3 linked regions of the Candidatus Pseudothioglobus singularis PS1 genome follow. The main gene of each other region encodes a partner of the protein of the gene in region 3 in a complex. Links are inferred from orthologs where the notes say so. Each region holds a gene or a part of one and is shown on either strand. Other genes may lie near its edges. The genes, in order: secG, secA and secY.

What was found.
Region 1: secY (region 3) and secG share a complex: the UniProt entries of both Escherichia coli proteins name them as parts of the sec protein translocase complex. The link is inferred for Candidatus Pseudothioglobus singularis PS1 from one-to-one orthologs.
Region 2: the proteins of secY (region 3) and secA are in contact, whole or in part, in a crystal structure (PDB 3DIN), measured with the Thermotoga maritima proteins. The link is inferred for Candidatus Pseudothioglobus singularis PS1 from one-to-one orthologs. Residues at the interface, in WP_004081795.1 of Thermotoga maritima: Glu108, Gly109, Glu110, Glu111, Ala236, Glu237, Arg238, Arg239, Ile240, Thr241, Ile242, Gln243, Tyr244, Ala245, Arg246, Arg247, Val248, Thr249, Gly250, Arg251, Arg252, Val253, Tyr254, Gly256, Ala257, Ser258, Thr259, Tyr260, Leu261, Pro262; in WP_004082002.1 of Thermotoga maritima: Glu261, Ala262, Arg263, Lys300, Ala301, Arg302, Thr303, Ile304, Ile305, Leu323, Tyr324, Asp325, Pro326, Val329, Ser330, Tyr333, Ile336, Lys340, Phe345, Val349, Glu363, Phe364, Tyr374, Ser375, Gly376, Gly377, Glu393, Ile395, Thr482, Ser483.

The regions. Positions count from the first base shown.
Region 1 is NZ_CP006911.1:4,305-7,222, reverse strand. The notes cover bases 58-2,818. They hold secG (preprotein translocase subunit SecG), read right to left. Parts: upstream 1,723-2,818; coding sequence 1,393-1,722; downstream 58-1,392. Other genes in these bases: W908_RS00015 (oxidoreductase), read right to left, coding at 2,558-2,818; tpiA (triose-phosphate isomerase), read right to left, coding at 1,724-2,485; W908_RS00035 (DMT family transporter), read right to left, coding at 323-1,231; W908_RS00040 (efflux RND transporter permease subunit), read right to left, coding at 58-174. Outside these bases: more of W908_RS00040, read right to left, coding at 1-57; more of W908_RS00015, read right to left, coding at 2,819-2,918. UniProt on the Escherichia coli protein: Subunit of the protein translocation channel SecYEG. Overexpression of some hybrid proteins has been thought to jam the protein secretion apparatus resulting in cell death; while this may be true it also results in FtsH-mediated degradation of SecY.
Region 2 is NZ_CP006911.1:1,697,214-1,700,637, forward strand. The notes cover bases 144-3,410. They hold secA (preprotein translocase subunit SecA), read right to left. Parts: upstream 3,011-3,410; coding sequence 344-3,010; downstream 144-343. Other genes in these bases: pyrC (dihydroorotase), read right to left, coding at 144-307; W908_RS08595 (hypothetical protein), read left to right, coding at 3,009-3,362. In the rest of the region: more of pyrC, read right to left, coding at 1-143. UniProt on the Escherichia coli protein: Required for protein export, interacts with the SecYEG preprotein conducting channel.
Region 3 is NZ_CP006911.1:284,064-287,015, reverse strand. What follows is about bases 110-2,904. They hold secY (preprotein translocase subunit SecY), read right to left. Parts: upstream 2,250-2,904; coding sequence 969-2,249; downstream 110-968. Other genes in these bases: rpmD (50S ribosomal protein L30), read right to left, coding at 2,691-2,904; rplO (50S ribosomal protein L15), read right to left, coding at 2,253-2,687; rpmJ (50S ribosomal protein L36), read right to left, coding at 846-959; rpsM (30S ribosomal protein S13), read right to left, coding at 379-732; rpsK (30S ribosomal protein S11), read right to left, coding at 110-361. Outside these bases: more of rpsK, read right to left, coding at 1-109; more of rpmD, read right to left, coding at 2,905-2,952. UniProt on the Escherichia coli protein: The central subunit of the protein translocation channel SecYEG. Consists of two halves formed by TMs 1-5 and 6-10.

The sequences.
Region 1 (2,918 bases), 280 kb from region 3 along the record:
TGGGTCTGATTTATGCAAAAAACCCTCTGTGGTAGTATCAATTTTTAATGATGGAAGTTGAGATGCAATCCCAGCAACAAGGACAAAAATAACTACAATTGTTATCTTTGCATTTTCAAAAAGCCAATCAGAAAAGAGCTCAATTTTTGATTCTGTTTTTGTTCGCCAGTTCATAAAGATATTTATTTATTTGAATTGTTAGATATATAAGGACATTATTAAAAAAATAAACCTCAAATATTATATTGGATCGATTAAATCTTGTGTCTTCAATAGGTCAATACTTTCTTAATAAAAATAGGTGATAATTAGCCTTAAGAGCTTATAGTGGCTCTATAAGTTTTTCTTTATCTTGATCATCTCCTTGATTGTTTTTCATTACGTGCCAAGATACATATAAACCGCTTCCAATAATTACAAACAAACCCAGTATCGCTTGAAAATTTGGGACATAGCCAAACACAATGTAACTAAGTGAGATGGCACCTACAATTTCAAAGTAATTAAAAGGACTTAGTTCAGAGGCACTTGCAAATTCAAACGCTTTAATAATCATAAAATGTGAGGCGGCTGCAAAAAAGCCCATAGCAGCCCCTAACAAAAAACCCCTTAAATCTGGCGCAGACCAAGAAGCAAAAGCAAGAGGTGACATTATTAAAATCCCTACAAGGGCAGAATAAAAAAGAGTAAGTACGGGCGGCGCCTTAAAAGATAGTTTTTTTGTAAAAATAATATAAAGCGCGTAGCAGATGCCTGCAACGACAGCCAACAAAAGGCTTGGCTTAAAATCATCTCCTGTTGGCTGCAGAACGATTACCACCCCAAAAAACCCAACTAAAACCCCAACACCAATAAATAGATCGAAGCGCTCACCTAGAAGCATTGGAGACAGCACTGCAACAACCAAAGGTGATATAAAAAGTAGTGTAAGCGCACTAGGAATAGGGTTTGATTTTATTGCCGCAAAAAAGAATAGGGTAGCCATAGTAAGCATCAGCCCCCTTAAAAATTGAAGGCCAAGACTATCAGGAACCCTTTTCCAATTAACTTTTTGCCAAAAAATAATTGGGAGCAGCCAAAATGCATGAAAAAAGAATCGTGTCCATGTCACCTGCATCACAGAATAATCTTCGCTTAGAAGTTTGGCAAAAATATCTAAAAAGGGGACTGTGCTCATGCCCAAAAGCATCAGACCAATTCCTTTAAGAACGGTTTTGTTAATGAATTTCATAGGTCAGCCGTTAAGAAACTATAGCGATTGTACAATATCATGCATGCAGGTCATGCTTTAATTGAGGATGGTGCCGTCGGACGGAGTCGAACCGTCACAGCTTGCGCTACAGCCCCCTCAAGGCTGCGTGTCTACCAATTTCACCACGACGGCTAGAGTAATTAATTACTAGGTATTTCGCTAGTGTCTTCGTTGGAAGCGTCATCAACCACAACGCTCTGTGACATGATGCTTTGATCTGAATCAGAAGCGGTTCTTTCATTCGAGGCAAAGTAAGCAAGACTAATACTTGTTACAAAAAAACCAATAGCTAAAATTGCAGTTAACTTGTACAAAAAAGAGTGTGCCCCTCTTGCACCAAAAACTGAACCCGCCGCTCCAGAGCCGAACGCAGCGCCCGCATCAGCGCCTTTACCATGTTGTATTAAAATTAGCCCAACTAGCCCTAAAGCCAACAATACATGAACCACTAAAATTATTTGAAATGTCATATTAACCTGCCTTACAAATTTGTAAAAAATCTTCCGCTTTTAACGCAGCGCCGCCAATTAAGCCGCCGTCTATATCAGCACAAGAGATAAGCTCTACTGCATTACTCGCATTCATGCTGCCTCCATAAAGTATGGCTGTTTTATCAGCAATATCTTGACTGCTACTAGCAAGAAGATCACGAATAAACTTATGAACTGCTTGTGCTTGTTCTGGAGTGGCTGTCATTCCAGTTCCAATTGCCCAGACAGGCTCGTATGCAACAATAATATTATTAAACGCCTCTATTCCAACCATCTTTATAACTTTATTAAGCTGTTCTGAAACTACCGACTCAGTTTTTCCAGACTCTCTTTGATCAAGTGACTCACCAAGACAAAGAATTGGCGTCAAGCCAGAATCAATTGCAGCTTTAGTTTTTTCTGCAACAATTTCACTCGTTTCGCCATACAAACTTCTTCTTTCAGAGTGACCAACAATAACGTGATTGGCGCCAAAGTCTTTAATCATCTCTGCACTCACCTCACCCGTAAATGCTCCTGAAGCATTCACATTAAGGTTTTGAGCGCCAAGCATCAAACTGGATCCTTCAATTAAAACCTCAACCTGCGAGAGGTATGGAAATGGTGCGCAAACTATGATTTCAGCACTAACATCACTTGCTCCTAACAAAATATCAGTCACAAGACTCTCAACTGAATCTTTGCTAGCGTTCATTTTCCAGTTTCCAGCAACAATCGTTTTACGCATTTTTTTGGCGTTCATAAAAAGAGGGCAATGTTACTCTAAAACACACAGAAAATCAATTAGGAACTAGCCTCAACAGCCTATTTAAAATTAATCATTTAGGCTAGGCATCTCCCTCATAAACAATGCCTTTTCAATGTCAGTCTCTGTAGCCTCAAAGTCTTGGGCAGCTAAATGCCCTGAAAACACTGCATCAGCTATTAGTCCTGGGGCTTCAGCATCTCCAATCAGTCGAATATTTTGATCAATTGAACGAGGTTTATTGCTTACTTTTTGTTCATTTAGTTGATCATAAAGCGAGGTGTTTGCTATCCTCTCAGTTACCATAACCACAGACTTACAAGATAGTTCTGTGATGGCCCCTGTAAAAACACACTCAAGGTGGGCTGTCTGATTTTCAATTTTCTCTATCAATGAATTACAAACAATCTTAACACCAGCGCTGATAAGC
Region 2 (3,424 bases), 1.4 Mb from region 3 along the record:
AAGGATAATACTTTACAGCATATATATGGTCTTCTTTTTTAGCGTTAATTATATCTTTTTGAGTTGTACTATCTGTCAAATACAGCGTCATTAGAGGACTAAAGCTCGTATCCTTGGGAAGAGCTTGCATAATCTCTTCACGATATGCCAAGGCTTGCTCTGATGTTCTTATAGGCGGAGAAAGATTTGGCATAATGATAGCTCTACCCATTTGTTTTGCAGTCATTCCGACAACTGAGCTCATTTCTCGCCCTCCCCTCAAGTGCAAGTGCCAATCATCAGGCTTAGTTATAGTTAGTTGTTGCACTTTATCTGACACTATGCATCAAAATAGAAGGGGTCATTAACCATGGCACTGCTTATATTTTTTTCCAGACCCGCATGGGCAAGGATCGTTTCTTCCAACTTTTAAGTTTTTAATGGGTTGTTTTGATGAGACCACTCTCCGTGGAGGCGCAGCTTTTCTAGGGAGAGGTTTTGGGCTTTCCTCTTGCTTTTGCTCTTCAAGGATTTCTTGCTGCTTTGAACTAACTTGCTCAAGATTCACACTACAAAGCGCCTGAACAATTTCAATATTAATGGTATCAAGAAGCTCAGTAAACATAGAAAATGACTCACGCTTAAACTCCTGAATTGGGTTTTTTTGGCCTATTGCGCGCAAATTAACACTTTGTCGGAGCTGGTCCATAATGGCCAAATGCTCCTTCCAATGATGGTCCAGAGCTCTTAGCATAACCGCTTTTTCAAATGTTCTCATCATCTCAACACCAAGGTTATTTTCCTTGGTTTCATGAGACTTAAGAAAGCCTTGCTGAATCATTTTTAACATTTCATCGACATTCATCCCCTCATCAAGCATCCCCTGAAGAGGAATATCAGTTCCATAAGATTTTAACAAAGTGCTTTTTAGGCCTTCAACATCCCAATCTTCTTCTGCAACCCTGGGTGAGATATGAGCGCCAAAAAGATCACTAATAACATCATCTCTTATTGTTTCATAACGAACCTTTACATCTTCAGTGCCCATCAGCTCATCTCTTAGTTCATATACTACCTTTCTTTGATCATTCGCAACATCATCATATTCTAGAAGGTGCTTTCTAGCGTCATAGTGCATTCCTTCAACCTTCTTTTGAGCATTGGCGATTGTCTTATTGAGCCAGCTGTGCTCAAGAGCCTCTCCTTCTTTCATGCCGAGCTTTTTCATCATACTTGCAGTTTTTTCAGAAGCAAATATCTTCATCAAATTGTCTTCTAAAGACAAGTAAAATCTGGTTGAACCAATGTCTCCTTGCCTTCCAGCGCGCCCTCTAAGCTGATTATCAACACGTCGTGATTCGTTTCGCTCAGTACCAACAATATGAAGCCCTCCTGAATCAATAACAGCATTATGCTTGTCTCTCCAAGCATTCTTTTCAGGCTCACCGGCATCTTCAGCTGGCCTGCCGCCTAAAACGATATCAGTTCCTCGTCCGGCCATGTTAGTTGAAATTGTAACGGCGCCCGGGGCTCCTGCATTTGCAACAATCTCAGCCTCCCTCTCATGCTGTTTTGCGTTAAGGACCTCATGTTTAATTTTATGCTTTGTAAGCAAAGCTGATACGCTTTCTGAACTCTCTATGCTGTTGGTGCCAACCAAAACAGGCTGCTTCCTAGCTTGACACTCCTGAATGTCTTTAACCACTGCATCAAGCTTTTCTTGCATAGTCCCATAAACTAGATCTGAATGATCAACTCTTGAAGACTTTGTATTTGGAGGAACAACAACAACCTCTAAGCCATAAATATCTTGAAGCTCTGAAGCCTCAGTTTCTGCAGTACCCGTCATCCCAGAAAGCTTCTCATAAAGCCTAAAATAATTTTGATAAGTGATTGATGCTAAGGTTTGGTTTTCTTTCTTAATACTTACATTTTCTTTGGCTTCTATCGCCTGATGAAGCCCCTCAGACCACCTTCTTCCTTCCATTGTTCTGCCGGTAAACTCATCAACAATCACAACATCATCATTCTGAACAATGTAGTCTACGTTTTTTTGGAATAAAACGTGCGCTCTAAGCCCAGAAATCAAATGCTGAAGTAAAATAATATTGCTTGCATCATAAAGACTAGCTCCCTCTTGCAAAGCCCCAGCCTCTATGAGCATATCTTCAGCTTTTGTGTGTCCATCGTCACTCAAAAAAACCTGTTTATGTTTTTCGTCAATAGTGTAATCGCCTGGTATTAGAATCTCAACTTCCTTGCCTTCCCCTTTTTCAGTTTGAAGTGTAAAGCTAGGAATCATTTTATTAATGGCTTTGTATGCCTGAGCATGATCTCCGGTCGGACCAGAGATTACTAGCGGAGTTCTTGCTTCGTCAATTAGAATTGAATCAACTTCATCAATAATTGCAAAGGAAAGCTCTTTCTGCATTTTTTGTTCTTGGGAAAAGGCCATGTTATCTCTAAGATAATCGAAACCAAGCTCATTGTTAGTTGCATAGGTGATATCACAAGAATAGGCTTTTTGTTTTTCCTCTCCAGACATTCCTGAAACTGAGGTTCCAACAGTAAGCCCCAAAAAAGAAAAGACTTTTCCCATCCATTCGGCGTCTCTGGATGCCAAGTAGTCATTGACTGTGACGATGTGAACTCGCTTTCCAGTTATTGCGTTTAGGTAGGCTGGAAGAGTTGCAACAAGCGTCTTGCCTTCACCAGTTCCCATCTCTGAAATACTGCCCTCATTAAGAACCATGCCGCCAATAAGCTGAACGTCATAGTGTCTAAGGCCTAATGTTCTCTGACTTGCTTCTCTAACTAGTGCGAACGCTTCTGGCAAAACACTCTCAACAGACTCATTTTCCTTAAGCCTTGCTTTGAATTTTTCAGTCATTGATGACAAATCACTATCACTCAAAGACTTCATCTGTTCTTCTAGCGAGTTGATCTTATTGACCTGGCTATTGTACTTTTTAATTAGCCGGTCATTGTGCGACCCTAAAACCTTTGATAAAACATTATTTATAATACTCATGGAAGAACGAAACATTAGTAGACAAAACTGTGGTATTTTCTCATATATGCAAGATAAAACAAAAGAAAACCCTACAAATTTTAAAGCTGAAGGCAAACTAGGAACAATGTTCGAAAAAGCAAAGTCACACAATCGCTTTAATTCTGAATTTCAATCCCAAGTTCCCACTGAGCTAAATGGCCTCACTCTTTCTCTTGTTGATGATCAAAAGGTCTTTCTCATTGCCGAGAACGCTTCTGTTGCCTTTCGCGCCAAAAGACAAAAAAAGCTGCTTATCTCAATCATAAGAAAAATTGATGGCCTCTCTGATACAAAATCTTTAGCTGTTAGAGTTGATGAAAAAAAATACTAGATTAGTTGAATACTTTTAGCTTTTAAATATCAGCCCTTTACTTTATAATAATACGGTTTTTC
Region 3 (2,952 bases):
GGCAACCGTTATGAGGTATTGGCGTCACATCTGTTATTGATTGAATTTTTAAACCCTGTGCATTAAGGCCACGAATCGCAGAATCACGGCCTGGACCTGGACCCTTTACTCTAACTTCAAGATTCTTCATGCCAAAAGCTTGAGCTTTTTCACCACAATTACCAGCTGCTACTTGAGCTGCAAAAGGTGTTGACTTTCTTGAACCTCTGAAACCAGCTCCGCCAGAAGTTGCCCAACAAAGGGTATTTCCGTGACGGTCAGTAATCATTACAATGGTATTATTAAAAGTCGCATGAATATGCGCAATACCGTCTGAGACGATCTTCTTTGATTTCTTCTTAGATGCTTGCTCTTTTGCCATAGTATCTTGTACCTATATTATTTAATTAAACGACGCGGACCCTTTCGAGTTCTTGCGTTTGTTTTAGTTCTTTGTCCACGTAGCGGTAATCCCTTTCTGTGACGAATTCCGCGATAACAACCTAAATCTCTAAGGCGCTTGATGCTCATGGCAACTTCACGTCTCAAGTCTCCTTCAACTTCATACTGAGCGACTGCTGTACGAATCGACTCTAACTGATCTTCAGTCAGCGCTGATACCTTCGTACTTGGGTCTAACTTTAATGCTTCACATATTTGCTTTGATCTCGTTTCACCAATACCAAAAATGGATTGTAAGCCAATCACAATATGCTTATTTGTTGGAATGTTTATTCCTGCAATACGTGCCATATACTTTACCTATACCTCAAATAAATAATATTTTTGAATGGTCATTCCACTCAAAATTTTAAAGTTGAAAAATCGTGCAATTTTACTTTGTAAATTCAGCTCTGTCAATGTAATCAGCCCTGTCTTTGCTTATGACGTGGCTCTTTACAGATAACACGAATGACTCCGTGTCTCTTAATAATTTTGCAATCTTTACAAATTTTTTTAACTGATGCTCTTACTTTCATAACTTACCCTTACTTTAAATTAGCTTTACGCATTAAGCCATCATATTGATTCGACATCATATGAGATTGCGCTTGAGCTATAAAATCCATTACAACAACAACAATAATCAGAAGACTCGTACCGCCAAAGTAGAAAGGTACATTCCAATATAAAATTAAAAACTCAGGCAGTAAACACACCGCCGTAATATAGATAGCACCGACCGCTGTCAATCTTGAAGTAACGGCATCGATATAATCAGCCGAATGCTGTCCTGGTCTAATACCTGGTATAAATCCACCCGATTTACGTAAATTATCTGCCGTATCTTTTGCGTTAAATGTAAGCGCAGTATAGAAGAACGTAAAGAAGACAATAGCAGCACCATAAAACAGAATATACAAAGGCTGTCCTGGTGAAATGCTCGATGTAATATCTGCTAACCATCCCATTCCCTCTGACTGAGAAAACCAACCACCAAGAGTTGCTGGAAAAAGAATGATGCTCGATGCAAAGATTGGCGGAATAACGCCTGCCATGTTAATTTTGAGAGGTAAGTATGAAGTTTGACCACCAACCATTTTTCTGCCTTGTTGTCTTTTAGCATAGTTGACGGCAATTCGTCTTTGACCACGCTCCATGAAGACTACGAAAGCCATGACAAGAACAACCATTGCAAGCATCAGAACGACTGTAAATACGCTTAACTCTCCTGTACCAACCATGCTCAGCGTGTTACCGAATGATGCTGGCAAACCAGCCACAATGCCTGCAAAGATGATCATTGAAATTCCATTACCAATACCTTTTTCACTGATTTGCTCACCAAGCCACATCAAAAACAAGGTTCCAGTTGTGAGCGTCACTACTGTTACAAAACTAAACGTTAGTCCAGGGTTTGTAACCAATGCAACACCGCCGCCTGACTGAGATTGTAGTGCAATCGAGACACCATATGACTGGAAAACAGCCAAAAATACAGTTCCCATGCGGGTGTACTGCGTGATTACTCTTCTGCCACGCTCTCCCTCTTTCTTGAGCTGTTCGAATCTTGGAACAACTGAAGTCATTAGGTTCATAATAATCGAAGAGGAGATGTAAGGCATAATTCCTAAGGTGAATATAGAGAGCCTCTCTAATGCTCCGCCAGAGAACATGTTCATCATTCCTAGAATACCCGTCCTATTATCTTCAACCAGAGATGCAAGCGCAGTCTGAGATATGAAAGGAATCACAATATGTGTTCCTAATCTGAAAACTATTAGGGCACCGACTAGATAGAGGATGCGTTTTAGTAGATCTTCGCTCATCAATTACTCGCTTATCGTTCCTTTCGCAGCTTCAATAGCTGCTCTAGCACCCTTCGTTGGCTTAATTCCAACCAGGTTGATTGCTCTGTTAATTTCGCCTGAAAGCATGACCTTGACTCTTAAAATATTTTTAGTAACGAGGTTATGTTTTTTGAGGACGTCAATATTGATATCAGTTTCTGTTAGCTTGTCGAGTTGTGACAAGGTAACCTGAGAAGTAATGATAGATACTCTTGAACTAAAACCAACCTTAGGTAATCTCCTTTGAAGGGGCATTTGACCACCCTCAAAACCAATCTTAGTAAATCCACCTGAACGAGATTTTTGTCCTTTGTGACCTCTACCAGAGGTTTTACCCATGCCAGAACCCATACCTCTACCGACACGCTTTCTGTTAGTTTTTTCACCCAATGCAGGCTTTAATGTATTTAAATTCATTCTTTAACCCTCAACTTTTAGTAGGTAAGAAACCTTATTAATCATGCCTCTTACTTCTGGCGTATCTTCAAGAACCACCGTATGGTTAATTCTTTTTAAACCCAGGCCAGTAACCGTTGCACGATGCTTTGGTAATCGACCATAGAAACTTTTAACCAAAGTAACACTAACTGTTGGCTTTTTAGATACAGCCTTTTTTTCAGGTGCTTTCTTTGTCTCAGCTGGCTTAGTAGCCTCAGCCTTAGGAGCTACTGCTTTCTTAGGA